Linked DNA regions of Prochlorococcus marinus XMU1404. The main gene of each other region encodes a partner of the protein of the gene in region 2 in a complex. Links are inferred from orthologs where the notes say so. Each region holds a gene or a part of one and is shown on either strand. Other genes may lie near its edges.

Region 1 (9,167 bases), on a different replicon or contig from region 2:
TAGTTGGAGCAACTTTAAGTTTGTTGTGTGCCCAAACAATTGATTCGAATAATTCTTGCCAATATCCCCGTCCACTAAAGAGGAACATTAAACTAAATGCCCATATGAAGTGAGCTCCTAAGAACATCAAACCGTACATGCTTATGGATTGACCATAACTTGTTAATACTTGAGAAGCTTGCGCCCAAAGGAAATCTCTTAACCAACCATTAATAGTAATGGAACTTTGTGCGAAGTTACCACCAGTAAGTCCCCAAACATCACTCTGCATTTTCCAAGAGAAGTGGAAAATAACTATTGATAAACAGTTATACATCCAGAAAAGAGCTAAGAACACGTGGTCCCATGAAGAAACCTGACATGTACCACCTCTTCCAGGACCATCACAAGGGAATCTAAATCCTAAAGACGCTTTATCAGGGATCAACCTTGAACTTCTTGCATAAAGTACTCCTTTGAGAAGTATTAAAACAGTTACGTGAATTTGGAAAGCATGAATATGATGAATCATTAAATCAGCTGTTCCTAATGGAATTGGGGCTATAGCAACCTTTCCACCCACTTCTACTAAACTTCCATTAAAAACTTCACTTAAAGCTTTGTGAGGTAAAGCTTCTGCAGTACCTGCTAAAAGAGAAGTTCCAACCGCAGATGCTTGAATACTCTGTACCCATTGAGCAAAAATTGGCTGAAGTTGGATTGCAGAATCACTAAACATATCTTGGGGTCTACCCAAAGCTCTCATAGTATCGTTGTGAATATAGAGTCCAAAACTATGAAATCCTAACCACATACATACCCAGTTCAAGTGACTGATTAAAGCATCTCTAGCTTTAAGTATTCTGTCTAATACATTATCAATATGTTTTGCTGGATCGTAATCTCTGACCATTGCAATTCCAGCATGCGCCCCTGCACCTACTATGAATAATCCACCTATCCACATGTGATGAGTAAATAATCCAAGAACTGTCATGTAGTCAGTAGCTATATATGGATATGGAGGCATCGCATACATGTGATGAGATACAAGTATGCTTATTGATCCAAGCATTGCCAAGTTTACCGCAAGCTGGGCATGTCTACTTTCTGCCATGAACTCAAAAAGACCTTGATGCCCTTTAGGAGCAGGGAATAATATTGGGTCTCCTTGCTGTGAATCTAATATTTCTTTCATACTATGACCAATACCATAATTGGTTCTATACATATGACCACCAATGATTGCTATTACACCAAAAGCTAAATGATGATGTGAAACATCAGTCATCCATAAGCTTCCTGTAACAGGGTTAAGTCCACCTTTGAAAGTAAGGAAGTCTGAGAAAGCTAACCAGTTTAAACTAAAGAAATTACCTGTACCACTTGCTAATCCTGGAAATATCTGACCGATAATTTGTGGATCACAGAGTTGATGCGGCATAGGCATATCTGCAATAGTTGCTATTTCTTTACCATTGATGATTAAAGGAGAGCCTGCATCAATTGCGTCTAAGAGAGCTGCTGTAGGAGCTCCAATATGAATACAATGTCCAGCCCATGCTAAAGATCCTAGTCCTACTAAACCAGCTATGTGATGGTTAAGCATAGACTCAATATCTTGGAACCACTCCATTTTTGGAGCTGCTTTGTGATAATGAAAAATTCCCGCATGAAGCATAAGTGCAGCCATTACTACAGCACCTATTGCTAATGCCATCAGTTCACTCTCGTTAGTAATTCCCCATGCTCTCCACATGTGGAATATTCCTGAACTGATTTGAATACCATTGTAGTTAGCACCAAGATCAGCATTAAGCATTTCTTGACCAACAATTGCCCAAACTTGCTGAGCACCTGGTTTGACATGAGTTGGATCAGCTAACCAACCTGAATAATTAGAAAACCTTGCTCCATGGAAAAATGCAGCACTCATCCATATAAAGATGACTGCAAGGTGTCCAAAATGAGCTGAAAAGATTTTTCTTGTTGCTTCTTCAGCATCGCCTGTATGCACATCAAAATCATGTGCATCTGCATGCAAATTCCAGATCCATGTTGTAGTTTTTGGACCCTTAGATAATTTAGTTGACCAGAAACCTGGCTTATCTAATTTGGCAAAATCAATGGGTCTTGGATCGGCCTTAACAGGATCCTCCAAAACTTTTTTGTTTTTTTCTCCACTTTCTGGTGGGCTGATGGTCATCTAGCACCTCGAAAATAATTGACATTAAAGCCGACTGATCGGATCTTGAACTTATTTTTAATGATAATGTTCAAGAAAACGAAACCTCCGTAACTTTAAATATTCGTTTCAAAAATAATAAGGCAAAGATTCTTTCGTTATGCATTAACGTAACAAATGTTCTAATGATTGTTACTATATGAATATTTTGTTAAATTTTATTCTATGACTAGATTATGAGTATTTTTACTCAAATTTTATATAAATTTCTTAAATTTTTTTTTATATTTCAAAGAAAATTTTTTAAATCCAGCGACAGGATATAATTTCAACGTAACTATCAATAGTTTCTGATTTGAAAGGAATTGCAATAGGTCTATCTAATAATTCAAAAGAAATTTTAAAAAGGCTTAAAAAAACCGAATTTGTAAAAGATATTTATATTGCAGGTTCTTCAAAAGATTATGGGAAGGAAAATGAACTTATTCAAGTACAAAAACCTAGAGAAATCTTACTTAAAAAATGGCCGGAAATAGATTTAATAATTTTTATAGGCTCAATTGCTGCATCAATACGCATAATAAATTCTTTTTTAACATCTAAAGATCAAGATCCAGGTGTAATCGTTATAGATAACAAATGTTCCAAGATAGTTCCTTTAATTGGCTTACATCAGTCAAATACGCAAAATATTGCATGTCAAATTGCAAATTTATTTGGTGGTGAAGTAATAGAGACTAATAATTCTAATGATCAAAGCTTATTAAATCTTGATGCATTTGGGAATCAATGGGGTTGGAAAAGATCTGGCAATATAAAGGATTGGTCAAAACTAGTAATTAAACAAGCTAAGAACGAAGAAATATATTGCAAACAATTATCTGGTAATGGCTTATGGAAAACTTCTGAATCAGGGGAAATTATTAATCAAATAAATGGAAAAGAAATTGAAAAACCAAATTCAACATTTCATGTGAGTATATTCAAAAATAATCAAAGAAATTGGCATCCTCCCGTATTATGGATTGGTATTGGATGTGAAAGGAATACAAGCAAAGAATTAATAGCAAATTCTTTAAATAATTTTTTGGAGTCAGGAAATTTATCACAGCAATCAATTGCGGGATTTGCGACTATTGATATTAAAAAAGATGAGAAAGGAATTATAGAACTTTCTGAAGAAAAAAACTTGCCTATAAAGTTTTTTAGTAAAGAAGATCTTTCAACAATAATTGTTCCAAATCCATCAAATGTCGTACAAAAGGAAATTGGCACACCTTCTGTAGCAGAAGCCTCTTGCTTACTAGCAGCAGGAGAAGAATCAAAATTATTAGAAGAAAAAAGAATTTTTAAAAATCAATCTGGGGCAGTAACTATCGCTGTAGCAGAATCAAAAAATCAGTATAATCCAACCCATGGCGAAATACATATTATTGGAAGTGGGCCTGGTGATATCTCCTTCCTAACTAGTAATGCAAAAAAAGCACTTTCAAGATGTACTGTTTGGATCGGATATAAAATGTATTTAGATTTAATTAAGCCCTTAAAAAGGAGTGACCAAGTTTTAATTGAAAGTAAACTTACTGAAGAACAAGAGAGATGCAGTAAAGCAATTAAACTAGCCGAGGAAGGAATAAAAGTGGCTTTAATTTCTTCAGGGGAATCTGGATTTTATGGCATGGCTGGTTTACTTTTAGAATTGCTACAAAAAATAAAAAAAGAATATAGACCTTACTTTGAAGTTCATCCAGGTATAAGTAGTGTTCAATTAGCTGCTGCGATTAGTGGAGCACCACTAATGAATGACTTTTGTTCAATAAGTTTAAGCGATAAATTAACTCCATGGTCTTTAATAGAAAAAAGAATTGAAGGAGCTCTATTGGGTGACTTTGTAATAGCTTTATTTAATCCTCAATCCATTGAAAGAAATTGGCAGTTAAGAAGTGTGATAGATAGATGTTTAAAATCTAGGCATAGGGATACTCCAGTTTTAATAGCTAGACAAGTAGGGAGAGAAAATCAATCCAAAAAATTTTTTACTTTAAATACCATTCCCTTTAAGGAGATAGATATGTTATCGATAATTATTATTGGCAATTCACAAACAACCTTAGTTGATGAAATATTTCTCACTCCAAGGGGGTATTTACAAAAATAAGGCTTAGATAGTTCAAAAATTATTTAGTAAGATATTTTTCTTTGCTTTTTTTTAATAAGAATACTAATCTTTTATAAAAGGATTAAGAGAATTCATTGAAAAATATTGGCTTAATTTTATTTGACATTGATGGTGTAATACGCAGCGTAGAGAATAGTTATAGACTTGCATTAATAAAAACGGTTTACAAATTTTCCGGATGGGAGCCAAGCTATAAAGAGATTGATAATGCAAAAAATGAAGGGATATGGAATAATGACTGGGATTTAAGTTTGGAGCTTATAAAAAGATGTATAACAAAAGAGAACTTAAACCTTGAAATACCTTCAAGAGAGGCAATAGTTAAATGTTTTGAAAAGTTGTACTTTGGAGGAGATCCAAATCAAGATAGTAAAAATTGGTCTGGATTTATAACTAATGAGGATTTATTAGTTGATAAAAAGTTTTTTGAATCATTAAAAAAAAATGGAATAATTTGGGGTTTTGTAAGTGGTGCAGAGTCTGCTTCTGCAAGATTTGTTTTAGAAGAAAGACTTGGACTAAAATCACCGCCATTAGTTGCTATGGGAGATGCCCCTGACAAACCAAATCCTCAAGGTTTTATCAACTTATCTAAAAAGCTTCTTGGAGATAAACTTGGCTCATCAAATATTCCCATTGCATATGTAGGAGATACTATTGCAGATATAAATACAGTTATAAACGCCAGAGAGGAAATTCCATCTCAAAAATTCATAAGTATTGGAATATCTCCCCCTCATTTACATTCAAAGTCTAGATTAAAAGAACGCAATTCATACGAAAAAAATCTAAAAAATGCAGGAGCTGACTTGATTTTAAATTGTATCAACGAACTTGAAAATATAAATCTTGACTTGTTCTAAAAAAATATAAATAAAAATATTCCTCAATTAATTACGGAGAGGGAGGGATTCGAACCCTCGACAAAAGTTACCTCCTGTAACTCCTTAGCAGGGAGCCGCTTTCAACCACTCAGCCACCTCTCCAGTTCTTATACATTATCAATTTTTCTGCATACATTCAAAATTTTTTATTTAATCGAAATGTCTAATCAACTTGAACTCTTGGCAATCTATTTTTAAAAGAGCAAAGAATTTCCCAAGGAATAGTGTTAGATTCTTTTGCCCAACTAACAGGAGAAATCATTTTATCTCCATCAGATCCTAGTAATATCATCGTAGTACCAATTTTAATTTCATTTGAACCTGTTATGTCTACCATCATTTGATCCATAGTTATAGATCCAACTTGAGGATAAAATTTATTATTATGAATAACTTTTATCTTGCCTGAAAGATTTCTGGGTACTCCATCGGCATAACCAATACTTAATACAGCTAACTTAGTTTTTCTACTACTTACAAATTTTGCTCCATAACTTACACTTACACCTTTATCAATAATTCTTATAAAAGCTACTTTGACCTTCAAAAATAAAGCTGGTTTAAGCGATAAATTTTCATCTATTGTTACTAAAGGATTATATCCATACATAGATAGCCCAACACGTACCATATCAAAATGGAATTTTTCATCAAGAAGCATGCCTGCTGAATTAGCAAGATGAATCTTGATATTTTTATTTCTGTAAGAATTAATTTGCTTCAATAATCCCTCAAACCTCTTTCTTTGTAATTGAGAAGTGCTTTTTGGATCTAATGAGTTGAGTTCATCAGCAGATGATAAATGACTATATATTCCTTCAATGGAAATATTGTCAAAAGATTGGATTTTTTTAAATTGTTGTACAAATTTGGTACATTCAAATCCTAATCTTGACATTCCTGTATCAACCTTAAGATGTAAAGAAAATTTCAATCCAAAGTGCTTCCCAATATTATTGCAAATTAAACATTCTCTTATACTACTGATAGTTGGCATAAGATCATTTTTGAAAGATATAATTAAATCCTTTTTTGTATAAATGTTTCCCAGGATAAGAATTGGTTTCTTAACTCCAGCAGAACGAAGTCGAATGCCTTCTTTTAATGTGGCAACCCCTAATTGAGATGCACCTCCTTTGATGGCATACTCCGAGACTAATTTTGCATCATGTCCATATCCATCGGCTTTCACAACTGCCATAAATTGACAATTTTTACTTAATTTTGATCTTAATTGACTTACGTTTGTTTCTATTGCCTTACCTTTAACTTCAATCCATGCTCTTTGTTTTAGATCTATATCTTTTTCCAAAGTTGGATATTTCTCAAAATTAAATAACTGATTTGGTTCCCGAATCTGCATTATCTTTGCACAATTATATGCGCTTATTTAAATATACAGTTAGCATGACATGTAAATTGTATTTTGGCATGGGCCAGACTCTAGTTTTAAATGCATCTTATGAACCTTTGAACATTACTTCCTGGCGAAGAGCTGTTATTTTGATGATTAAAGGTAAAGCAGAAAGCTTAGAAGAAGATAAATCTTATTCAATACATTGCGGCAGAAAATTACCAACAGTTATAAGACTTCGTTACTACGTGAAAGTACCCTTTAGAGAAGTTTCCCTAACAAGAAAAAATATTCTTTTAAGGGACAATAATTCATGCCAATATTGCAACTATAGAGGTAATGATTTATCAATTGATCATGTTTTACCCAGAAGCAGAGGAGGTACTGATAACTGGGAGAATGTTACTACAGCTTGTCTCAGGTGTAATGTACAAAAAGGCAACCGGACCCCAGAAGAGGCAAATATGCCTTTAAAACGCAAGCCATATCGTCCACTAAGTAATCTCAATTTTGAAGCTACAAGACAAATTGACTCAGGTAAGCACAAAGAATGGAGTAAATATGTAATAGGTGTTGCAATCTAATAAAAATAAAGTGTTAATTTACTTCGTTATTAAAATCTTCCATCATTCTCTTTTGTTCTTGCGCTATACATGCATCAATGACTTCATCCAATTGACCAGCAAGAACTGGTTCTAGTGAAAAGTTAGAGCCCAATCTATGATCAGTTGTTCTATTGTCTTTAAAGTTATAAGTTCTAATTTTTTCACTCCTATCTCCTGTTCCAACCTGCGAAAGCCTCTGTGACCTCTCTTTGGCATTAGCTTCTCTTAATTGGATTTCATATAATTTGGCTCTTAAAATTTCCATTGCTCGTTCACGATTTTGCAATTGTGATCTCTCTTGAGTACAAAAAACTCTTATGCCTGTAGGCTTATGAAGAAGATCAATTGCAGTTTCTACCTTGTTAACATTTTGTCCACCTGCACCTCCTGATCTCGCTGTACCAACCTCTAAATCGGTTGGATCAATCTTAACCTCAACAGGATCAGCCTCAGGCATAACAGCAACTGTAGCCGTTGAGGTATGAACCCTGCCTTGGGATTCAGTAGCGGGAACTCTTTGAACTCTATGAACACCAGCCTCGAATTTAAGTTGACTATATACAGAATCTCCCTTAACTGAGATAACTAGCTCTTTGAATCCTCCCATGTCTGACTCAGAAGCACTAACAGGTTTTACTGACCATCCAATTTTTTGTCCATACCTTTCATACATTCTTGCTAAGTCACCAGCCCATATACAAGCCTCGTTACCTCCAGCGCCGGCTCTGATTTCTAACATTACACTTCTCTCATCTCTTGGATCCTTAGGCAATAAGGCAATCGTAGTTTTTTGAATCAGTTCATTCTTACATTCTTCAAGGGTAGTTATCTCCTCATTAATTAAAGATTCCATCTCTTTATCATTTCGATTCTCCTTGAGTAAATTTTTTGAATCTTCAATTTCCTTATCAGTATCAAGCAATTTATTAAAATCAATAACCAAAGGCTCCAACTTAGATCTTTCTCTTGCTATTGATTCTAATTTTTTAGGGTCATTAGCTATATCAGGATCTGCAAGCTGAACTTCCAAATTTTCAAAATTTTCTGAAGCAGTTTTCAACCTTGCAATGAGTGTTGAGTATTCCAATTGAAATTGTGCTTAGTTTTTGAAAATTCTACTTATTAGAATCTTTTTCTTTTTTTTGATCTTTTGATGGATCTGAATTAGCGGAACCCATTCCATATTTTTTCATAAACCTATCAACTCTTCCTTCTGTATCAAGAATTTTTTGAGTTCCAGTGAAGAAAGGATGATTACCACTCCAAACATCAACATGAAGTTCGGGCTGAGTTGAGCCTGTTGTCATTACAACTTCTCCATTACAAATAACTTTTGCATCTGGATACCATTTTGGGTGAATTTCTGATTTTGGCATAATTAAAAATCCTTTAACGTTTAGAGAATTGTGGAGCTTTTCTTGCTTTTTTAAGGCCATATTTTCTTCTTTCCTTAGCTCTAGGATCTCTACTAAGATGACCCTCAGTTTTTAGCGGTTTCCTGTTATCAGGAGATAATTCGCAAAGTGCTCTTGCTGCTCCCTGCTTAATAGCATCTGCTTGTCCTGTCAATCCGCCGCCAAAAACATTTACCAAAATATCATAAGAATTTTCTAGACCCAAAGTTTGCAGAGGTGCCTTTATTGAATTTAAGTGGAGAGGATTAAAGTTTAAGTAATCATCACCCGAGCGACCATTAATTTTAATTTGCCCATCTCCAGGAATTAAACGAACTCTAGCTACTGAAGTTTTTCTTCTTCCAGTTCCCCAATAAACAGCTTTGTTTTTTATTTGACTATTCATTTCAATAAATTAATTATTTAATAATACAGGATTCTGAGCAGCATGAGGATGATCAGCACCTTTATAAACTTTTAGTTTTTTAAATTGCTGTCTTCCTAAAGAGTTATGAGGTAGCATACCCTTAACAGCTTGCTCTATTATTCTTTCAGGAATTCTCTCTTGAAGAGACTCAAATTTTTCA
Region 2 (9,103 bases):
TGGCCCAATGGTAACTTTGGTGAATAAAGGCACCGCAAGTGCAAGCGAAATCCTTGCAGGTTCATTACAAGATAATGATAGGTCAACTTTAATGGGAGAAAAAACTTATGGCAAAGGTTTAATTCAATCACTAAAAAGTTTGGGAGAAGATAGTGGAATAGCAATAACAGTGGCAAGTTATTTAACTCCCAAAGGCAATAATATTCAGGGTCAAGGTATTACACCTGATAAGTTACTTGATCTTCCCGATGCAAGTGAATACGGGAGTTCTGAAGATAAATGGGTTAGAAATGCAGAACTATTCTTAGAGTCACTTCTAGAAAAAGAAGAAGTTCCAATTGAAACTAATGAATTTAGTAGTGAGGTAATAAAACCTGAAGTAGTAAAAGATTGATATAAATACCAAACGCTATGAGTATTAAAGGAATTTTTCATGATCCAATTCACAAAGAAATAGTATTTGATTCAGGGAAGCCAGAAGAATTAATGATTATGGAATTAATTGATACAATTGCTTTTCAAAGACTAAGAAGAATAAAACAATTAGGGGCCGCATCATTACTATTTCATGGTGCAGAATCAAGTAGATTTACCCACTCAATTGGTGTTTTCTGTATCGCAAGAAAAATTTATAACAGATTAATTGAGAGTAAATCTTCATTTTGTGAAAATAAATTCATTCTTTATGGAGCAGCTCTATTACATGATTTAGGACATGGACCTTTAAGTCATACCAGTGAAGCAATATTCGATCACAACCATGAACAATGGTCTAGAAATTTAGTTGAAAATTATTCTCCAATAAATTCAATTCTTAAAAAGTATGACAACGAATTACCTAGACAAATCGGTGAATTATTTCAAACAAAACAACTATTTTCTAAACCTTTAAAAACCTTGATAAGCAGTGAAATAGATTGCGATCGTCTCGATTACCTTTTACGCGATAGTTACAACACAGGTACCAAATATGGCTTGGTAGATTTAGAAAGAATTATTTCAGCTCTTACTTTTTCACCTGATGGCAATATTGCAATCAAACCAAAAGGAATGATTGCTATTGAACATTTCTTAGTACTAAGAAACTTGATGTATAGAACTATTTATAACCACAGAATAAATGAAATATCAACATGGATTTTAGAAAAAATAATTTACACAATAAAAAATAAATCCGAGAAGAAAATTTGGTTAGATAAATCTCTTTCTAAATGGATATTTTCTCCTACTGAGATTAATTTTGATGATTTCATAAGAAATGACGATATAACCTTTTACTACCACTTGATTAGATGGAAAGATGAATCTTTTAAACCGCTATCTACCCTATGTAAAATGTTTATTGATAGAGATTTGTTGAAAGCATCAGATATAAGTTTTTTAAATAAGATTGATAGACTAAATATCCTTGCATTTGCTAGAAAATTATGTGAAGAAAATAATTATGATTCAGAAATATTTTGCGGAATAAAGGAAAGATCATTTAAAGGTTTTGAATCTAACAATGCATTAAAAATATGGGATGGCATCTATCAAAGTTCATTAGAAAATAGTTCTGAATTAATAAAAACTTTAATGAAATCTCAGGAAAGCGCCTTTATTATTTACCCGAATGTGATTAAAGATAAAATTAACAAACAAATTTCATTAATTAGAAATAAATTCATAGTTTAATTCAATGAAAATCGTTATAAATAGCATTATTAGTAATTATGTAGAAACTATATCTCTTGAAAAGCTGGACAAAACGTATGAAATATTCAAAAAATTTTCTGATATAAAAGTACCTCTAAAAGCAAAAATTTTCGCAATCAATGAGTCAATAAGTTCTCATCAATTATTAAAATTCAAAAAAATTTTTGACAATATTAATATTTGTTCTCTGTGCATTTACTCAAATAATAGAGACACAATATTAGCCGGAAAGTCTTTAAAAATAGATTCAACTTTTGTTAAAGAAAAAGAGGTTAAAAACAAGTTAATTCTACTCGAGTCAAAAAATAAAGACGATATTCTTCATCAAGGAACAATAAGATCAGGAGATAGAATATCTTCGAATGGAAACTTATGTATTATTGGAGATGTTAATCCAGGTGGAATAGTATCCGCCAAGAAAAATATTTATGTTTGGGGCAAACTACTAGGTATCGCTATCGCTGGCAAAGGTGGGAATAATAATGCTTCCATAACATCACTTTATTTAAGCCCATTACAGTTAAGAATTGCGGATGTAATAGCTATTGGGCCAAAAGATAAACCCAAAAATTATTATCCTGAAATTGCTGTAATAGAAAAACAAACAATTAACATTAAACCTTACCTAGTTGAAACTTAAAATTTATCAATCTTTTGAAATAAATTAATTCAAAATTTTAAATTTAAGAATTACTTAACCTTTAAAATATTTAACTTTTTGAAAGTAGCCTTATTATTTAAAAAATTATTAAATTCTTGGCGGAAAATACTCGCACAATTCTAATTTGCTCAGGAAAAGGTGGAGTTGGTAAAACCACTCTAACTGCTAATTTAGGCATAGCACTTGCTAATAGCGGAGCAACAACTGCAGTTTTAGATGCTGATTTCGGGTTAAGAAATTTAGATCTTCTTCTAGGATTAGAAAATCGCATTATCTACACAGCTCAAGATGTTCTTGACAAAAATTGTCGTCTTGAACAAGCATTGGTCAGGCACAAAAAGGAGCCTAATCTAGCTCTTTTACCAGCTGGAGATCCTAGAATGTTGGACTGGATGAAGCCTGAAGATATGAAAAAAATTAGTGGGATGCTTAGTGAAAAATTTGATTTTGTTCTAGTAGACTGTCCTGCTGGAGTAGAAGATGGTTTTAAAAATGCTCTTGCCGCCTGTAAAGAAGCCATTGTAGTTACCAACCCGGAATTATCTGCAGTTCGTGATGCCGATAGAGTAATAGGTATTCTTAACACCTCTGAGATTGAACCTATTCAACTTGTCATAAATAGAGTTCGCCCTAACATGATGGCTAGTCAAGAAATGTTATCTATAGAAGATGTTCAAGGGATCCTTTCTTTACCTTTATTAGGTATTGTTTTAGAGGATGAACAAGTAATAATAAGTACTAACAGAGGAGAGCCTCTAACATTAACAGATAGTAGATCTCCTGCGAAAAAATGCTATTTGAATGTTTCTCAAAGACTTACAGGAAAAGATGTTCCAATTATTGACCCCAAAAATGAAGGTAAAAGTCTTAAAGATAAATTCATGAGATTAATGCAAACAAAGGTTTTTTAAAATGATGACTCTTCGAGACCTTATAAACAAATTACTTGGCAGAGAAACGGCTAGTGCAAATACGGCTAGAGAAAGATTACAACTTGTGCTTGCCCATGACAGGGTTGATATGAGTTCTCTAACAACTGATCTTTTAGATAAAATGAGGAAAGAAATTCTTGATGTTGTAGCTAAATATGTGGAGATTGATTTTGAAGAGGTAGCAGTTAGTTTAGAGACTGAAGATAGAATGACTGCATTAGTAGCCAACTTACCTATCAAGAGAACTCTTTCAGGAGAGATAAAGTTTAAAAAAAATGATAAAAATGTTAAAAGAGATAAGGATATCAAAAAGTAATAAATTTTAAAAACCTGCAAAAATACTAAATAATTGCTCGCCTTAATTGTAAGATATTAATAGTGCCGGCTTAGCTCAGCGGTAGAGCAGCGCTTTTGTAAAGCGAAGGTCATCAGTTCAAATCTGTTAGCCGGCATTTTAGTAAATTTATTTAATTTTCCTCAACATTTTTTGCCGAAAATAACAAAATCAAACTTATTAGAGTAAGTATAGGAAATATTCTTATTTCGAGAACATACTCTAAAGAAGATACTAGGGGTTGAAATATCCAATATGTAAAAAATTGAATTAATAAAACAAAAAATAATAATATAAGCATTAATACAATTCCCTAACTAATACCTCTCCCTCTCTAATAATCCTCCAATCGCCACTTTTCTTCCAAACTATAATAGTACTGGCTTTTCCACTAATTTTTTCCCATGGAATAGGGCCTAGAATGTTTAAAGAAGGAAAGTCTAAAGTAATACCCTCAACTGTTATTGATCCGGTAAACCCAGAAATATTTGCACTTGAAGTTAATAATGGGCCTGTTTCTCTAATGAGAGATTGAGCAATAAGTGAATTTGGGATTCTCAACCCAAGAGTAAGATCATTGCTTGTAAGGATTGCAGTCTGCTTTTCTGAAGCAGGAATAACCATAGTCAGAGCGCCAGGCCAATATTTAGAAGCTATATTTTCACAATCTTCTTTAGCTGATTCGTGAACATAATCTATTAATTGCTTGAGTTCTGATCCCATAAGAATTAATGGTTTATTTCTATCTCTTTTTTTAAATTCATAAATAATATTTGAAAATTTTGGCAAGCATCCTATTGCAGGCAAGGTGTCTGTTGGGAAAATTATAGGTAAACCACTATTGAGAGTCTTCAAAGCTGTTTTGCAGTCTACTAAATTCATTAAATTAGAATCCAATAATCTATTTATATCTTCCAATAGTAAACCTACCAATACCTGAAAAATCATTCACGATTTCTATTGATGTAAATCTATTTTTAATAAGAAGTTGTTTTACTTTTTCACCTTGATCAAAATGATTCTCTAAAATCAACCATCCCTTGTCTTTTAAAAATAATGGTGCTTTTTCAATTATTTCCGTAATATGTTCTAAACCATCTTCACCTCCTAATAAAGCAATTTTTGGTTCGAAATTTTTTACTTCTTTGGGTAATATTTCATAAGTGTCTATAGGAATATATGGCGGGTTTGAAATAGCCAGATCTAATTTTCCTTTAAACTTTTCAAGAGGGTTCCACCAATTTCCACAATAAAATTTCAAATTTGTTTGTGTAGAAGAATTTCTATAATTTTCAGTTGCTATTTCTAAAGCATCTTCATCTATATCAGTCGCTATTCCATCCCACAATGGATAGGCTAATGCTAATGCAATACTTATAGCTCCTGATCCAGTTCCTAATTCAGCAAATAATAATTTTTGTGATTTCTTTCCAAATATCTTGCAGACAATATCAACTATCATTTCGGTCTCTGGCCTAGGGATAAGTACTTTATTTGTAACTTTTAATTTTAAGTTTCTCCAAAAAGTTATTCCACAAAGGTATTGAATGGGGGAATAATTAAATAAATGATCTTCCCAAACAGATTCTAAAAAGTCTAAAGTTTTTTTTAAATTTAAATTTCCTTCAGGATTTATGCTTAATAAATTTAGATCACTAGTCGAAATACCGCCAATACAATCAAGTAAAACATCAAATGATTGTTGATTGCCTCCTTTTAAAAGTTGTTTTTTTTTCCAAAATAAAAATTCTTTTGCAGGAATGCTAAGCATCTAAAGAAGTTTAGCGTTTTGGACCAAGTTTACCTTTACTAGAATCAGAGTAGAAGCTAGATTTTTCGCCATCTTGAGTAGAGATAAATAGACCTATGAGGAATATTGTTGGAACTCCTACAAATAAAAGACTAGCTACGAATCCAAAATTGGTTGTTTCCATTTAAGTTGACAGTTCTATTAGTTAATTAAGACTATAAACATATAACTTGAAATAAAGTGGAAAAATAAACAAATTTTATCAACTGATTAACAGTCTTAAACAATTTAGCGAGATAATTTTTTATTTTCGCTGATTTTTTTTAGTTCCTCCAAATTTGAGGGAGGGGATTGTGGTTTTGTTAAAATTACTGCAGATGATTTTATTAATGTTTGGCATGCAAGTCGCCAATTTTCTGGTCTATTTTTAAGTTTTTCTTCTTCAACGGAAGTAAGAGGGCTTAAAGAATTTTTATTTCCTCCTTCAACTGAAACAAAACAAGTACTACATTGACCTGCTCCTCCACAATTACCTAGAATACCTTTTAAACCATAAAGCTGTAAGTTCTCTTTCATTACTAATTCTCTTAAGTTTTCACCTGAATTGCATTGAACTTCTAAATCCTCTCGGATAAATCTGATAGTTGCCATTTTTTTTGTTATTTTTCTTATTTTGGCGTTTTACTTTGAGAATTGTGACCAAAATATTAACAATTTTTAGCTTGAAATTCCTTGTAAAGTCAGTTCTACAAATTGATTTGCCCAATTTTTGCAAGAAAATAAATTTATTTACAATAATCCCTTTAATACTAAAAAACCCTTACTATCGTGATGTTTAGCTGTTTATTCAGCATAGTTACTAGAAATTAACCGATGGGATTGCCTTGGTATCGAGTTCACACAGTAGTTATTAATGACCCAGGTCGACTACTTGCTGTGCATCTTATGCATACTGCATTATTAGCCGGCTGGGCCGGTTCAATGGCTCTTTATGAATTAGCCATTTTTGATCCTTCTGATGCTGTTCTCAATCCAATGTGGAGACAGGGAATGTACGTTATGCCTTTCATGGCAAGACTAGGTATCACAAGTAGTTGGAACGGATGGGATATTACGGGTGCTACAGGAGTTGATCCTGGATTTTGGAGTTTTGAAGGAGTCGCAGCTGCACACATAGTGTTTAGTGGACTATTGATGTTGGCCTCTATTTGGCACTGGACATACTGGGATTTAGATTTATGGGAAGATTCAAGAACGGGTGAGCCTGCTCTTGACTTGCCTAGAATATTCGGCATTCACCTCCTGTTAGCTGGAATCACATGTTTTGGTTTTGGAGCATTTCATTGCGCTAACGTTGGTATTTGGGTTTCTGATCCTTATGGATTATCTGGTCATGTTGAACCAGTAGCTCCTTCTTGGGGGGTAGAAGGATTTAATCCTTTTAATCCAGGAGGCATAGTTGCTAATCATATTGCAGCTGGACTTATGGGGATCATTGGAGGTATTTTTCACATTACCAATAGACCTGGAGAAAGACTTTATAGAGCATTAAAACTTGGAAGTCTTGAAGGAGTTCTAGCTAGTGCTTTAGCAGCAGTACTGTTTGTTTCTTTTGTTGTTTCCGGAACAATGTGGTACGGTTCAGCAACAACTCCGGTCGAGTTATTTGGTCCTACTAGATATCAATGGGACTCAGGCTATTTCAAAACTGAAATTAATAGAAGGGTTCAAGCTGCTATAGACAATGGTGCCACTAAAGAAGAGGCATATGCGTCGATTCCAGAGAAATTAGCATTCTACGATTATGTTGGAAATAGTCCTGCCAAAGGAGGATTGTTCAGGGTTGGAGCTCTTGTTAATGGTGATGGCTTACCAACTGGTTGGCAAGGTCACATTGCTTTTCAAGACAAAGAAGGTAACGAACTAGAAGTTAGAAGAATACCTAATTTCTTTGAAAATTTTCCTGTCATTCTTGAAGACAAAGAAGGTAATGTAAGGGCAGATATTCCATTTAGAAGAGCTGAAGCAAAGTATTCATTTGAACAAACTGGCATTACTGCAACTATCTATGGAGGAGACTTAAATGGTCAAACATTTACAGATCCTGCAGTAGTTAAAAGATTAGCCAGAAAGGCTCAACTTGGTGAAGCATTCAAGTTTGATAGAGAGACTTATAAATCTGACGGTGTATTCCGAAGTTCTCCAAGAGCGTGGTTTACATATGCGCATTTATGTTTCGGATTGCTATTCTTGTTTGGCCACTGGTGGCATGCCTCAAGAACTCTTTACAGAAATTCCTTCGCTGGTATTGACGCTGAGATTGGAGACCAAGTTGAATTTGGTTTATTCAAGAAACTTGGTGACGAAACCACAAGAAGAATCCCAGGAAGGGTTTAAACTAAACTTTATTACTTAATATTATGGAAGCTTTTGCCTACGTACTAATTTTAACTCTCGCAGTTGTAACCTTATTCTTTGCTGTCGCTTTTAGAGACCCACCTAAATTTGATAAAAAATGAACTCAGAAAAAAAACCTCTTGTTAAAGAGGTTTTTTTTTACTTTTCATAATTAAAATATTACTCTACTATTAGAGTTGAGTGCACCTTATTTCGCCACATGCAGTGTCCAACCTGTCAAAACACAGATAGCAGAGTTTTGGAATCAAGATCTGCTGATAGTGGTAAAAGCGTTCGAAGAAGAAGAGAGTGCTTAAATTGCAGCTTCAGGTTTACAACCTATGAAAGGGTTGAAACAATGCCAGTTTCAGTTGTTAAAAAAGATGGGAGCAGAGAATTATTTGATAAACAAAAATTATTTACGGGCATATCAAGAGCTTGCGAAAAAACTACCTTCACTAGTGAAGCAATTATAAACTTTGTAGATGGAATTGAATCACAAATCGTTCAAGACTCTAATAAAGATATAAAATCTTCACAAATTGGGGAATTAATACTTAAAGGTCTAAGGAAAGAAAACGAGGTTGCTTATATAAGATACGCTTCAGTTTACAGAAAATTTAATGGAGTAAAAGATTTTGTTTCTACTCTTGAGTCTCTAAAAGGAAGTTCAAAAAACCAATTAGCTTCAATTTTATAAAATTCAGCATCTTAAAGTGTAGAATACTTAACACAACTATTTTTGCTATCAGTTTGCAGGCTAGTAGCATTCCTTTCTAACTACCTTAGGTAGTCTGCGATATAACAAATGAACGAAAATTCTTCCCAAACTATTAAAGAACTTTCTGAGGATAAAAAAGTTAAAAATTCTTCTTCATTAGATAACGAATCACCATCCCTAAATGAGGAAGATTTATCATTTGAAAAGAATGATATCCCTTCAGCAGATTCTTCTTCTAGCAGAAGAAATACAGATTTTGACAACGCAGGGTTCACTCAAGAAGAATTCGCATCACTTTTGGGAAAGTATGACTATAATTTCAAGCCTGGTGATTTAGTAAAAGGTACCGTTTTCGCTTTAGAGCCCAAAGGGGCCATGATAGATATAGGCGCAAAAACAGCCGCTTTTATGCCTGTTCAAGAAGTTTCAATAAATAGAGTTGAAGGACTTAATGATGTTTTACAACCTTCTGAAAGCAGAGAATTTTTTATAATGAGTGAAGAAAATGAAGATGGCCAATTAGCCCTCTCCATTAGAAGAATTGAATATCAAAGAGCATGGGAAAGGGTTAGACAGCTTCAAAAAGAAGATGCAACTATATATTCCGAAGTTT

What was found.
Region 1: the proteins of prmC (region 2) and prfA are in contact, whole or in part, in a crystal structure (PDB 2B3T), measured with the Escherichia coli proteins. The link is inferred for Prochlorococcus marinus XMU1404 from one-to-one orthologs.

Annotation. Positions count from the first base shown.
Region 1 is NZ_JAAORE010000003.1:394,591-403,757, forward strand. The notes cover bases 6,227-9,167. They hold prfA (peptide chain release factor 1), read right to left. Parts: upstream 8,274-9,167; coding sequence 7,179-8,273; downstream 6,227-7,178. Other genes in these bases: alr (alanine racemase), read right to left, coding at 6,227-6,590; HA144_RS08495 (HNH endonuclease), read left to right, coding at 6,608-7,165; rpmE (50S ribosomal protein L31), read right to left, coding at 8,302-8,562; rpsI (30S ribosomal protein S9), read right to left, coding at 8,576-8,986; rplM (50S ribosomal protein L13), read right to left, coding at 8,996-9,167. Outside these bases: photosystem I core protein PsaA, read right to left, coding at 1-2,185; cobJ (precorrin-3B C(17)-methyltransferase), read left to right, coding at 2,520-4,322; HA144_RS08480 (TIGR01548 family HAD-type hydrolase), read left to right, coding at 4,418-5,206; more of alr, read right to left, coding at 5,391-6,226. UniProt on the Escherichia coli protein: Peptide chain release factor 1 directs the termination of translation in response to the peptide chain termination codons UAG and UAA.
Region 2 is NZ_JAAORE010000001.1:299,423-308,525, reverse strand. The notes cover bases 3,459-6,335. They hold prmC (peptide chain release factor N(5)-glutamine methyltransferase), read right to left. Parts: upstream 5,394-6,335; coding sequence 4,524-5,393; downstream 3,459-4,523. Other genes in these bases: psbB (photosystem II chlorophyll-binding protein CP47), read left to right, coding at 6,246-6,335; HA144_RS01650 (2Fe-2S iron-sulfur cluster-binding protein), read right to left, coding at 5,661-6,023; psbM (photosystem II reaction center protein PsbM), read right to left, coding at 5,404-5,556; HA144_RS01665 (L-threonylcarbamoyladenylate synthase), read right to left, coding at 3,923-4,504; minE (cell division topological specificity factor MinE), read left to right, coding at 3,459-3,604. In the rest of the region: carboxyl-terminal processing protease CtpZ, read left to right, coding at 1-394; HA144_RS01690 (HD domain-containing protein), read left to right, coding at 412-1,674; HA144_RS01685 (septum site-determining protein MinC), read left to right, coding at 1,679-2,335; septum site-determining protein MinD, read left to right, coding at 2,452-3,267; more of minE, read left to right, coding at 3,269-3,458; more of psbB, read left to right, coding at 6,336-7,769; HA144_RS01640 (photosystem II reaction center protein T), read left to right, coding at 7,793-7,891; transcriptional regulator NrdR, read left to right, coding at 7,990-8,469; HA144_RS01630 (30S ribosomal protein S1), read left to right, coding at 8,578-9,103. UniProt on the Escherichia coli protein: Methylates the class 1 translation termination release factors RF1/PrfA and RF2/PrfB on the glutamine residue of the universally conserved GGQ motif, i.e. on 'Gln-235' in RF1 and on 'Gln-252' in RF2.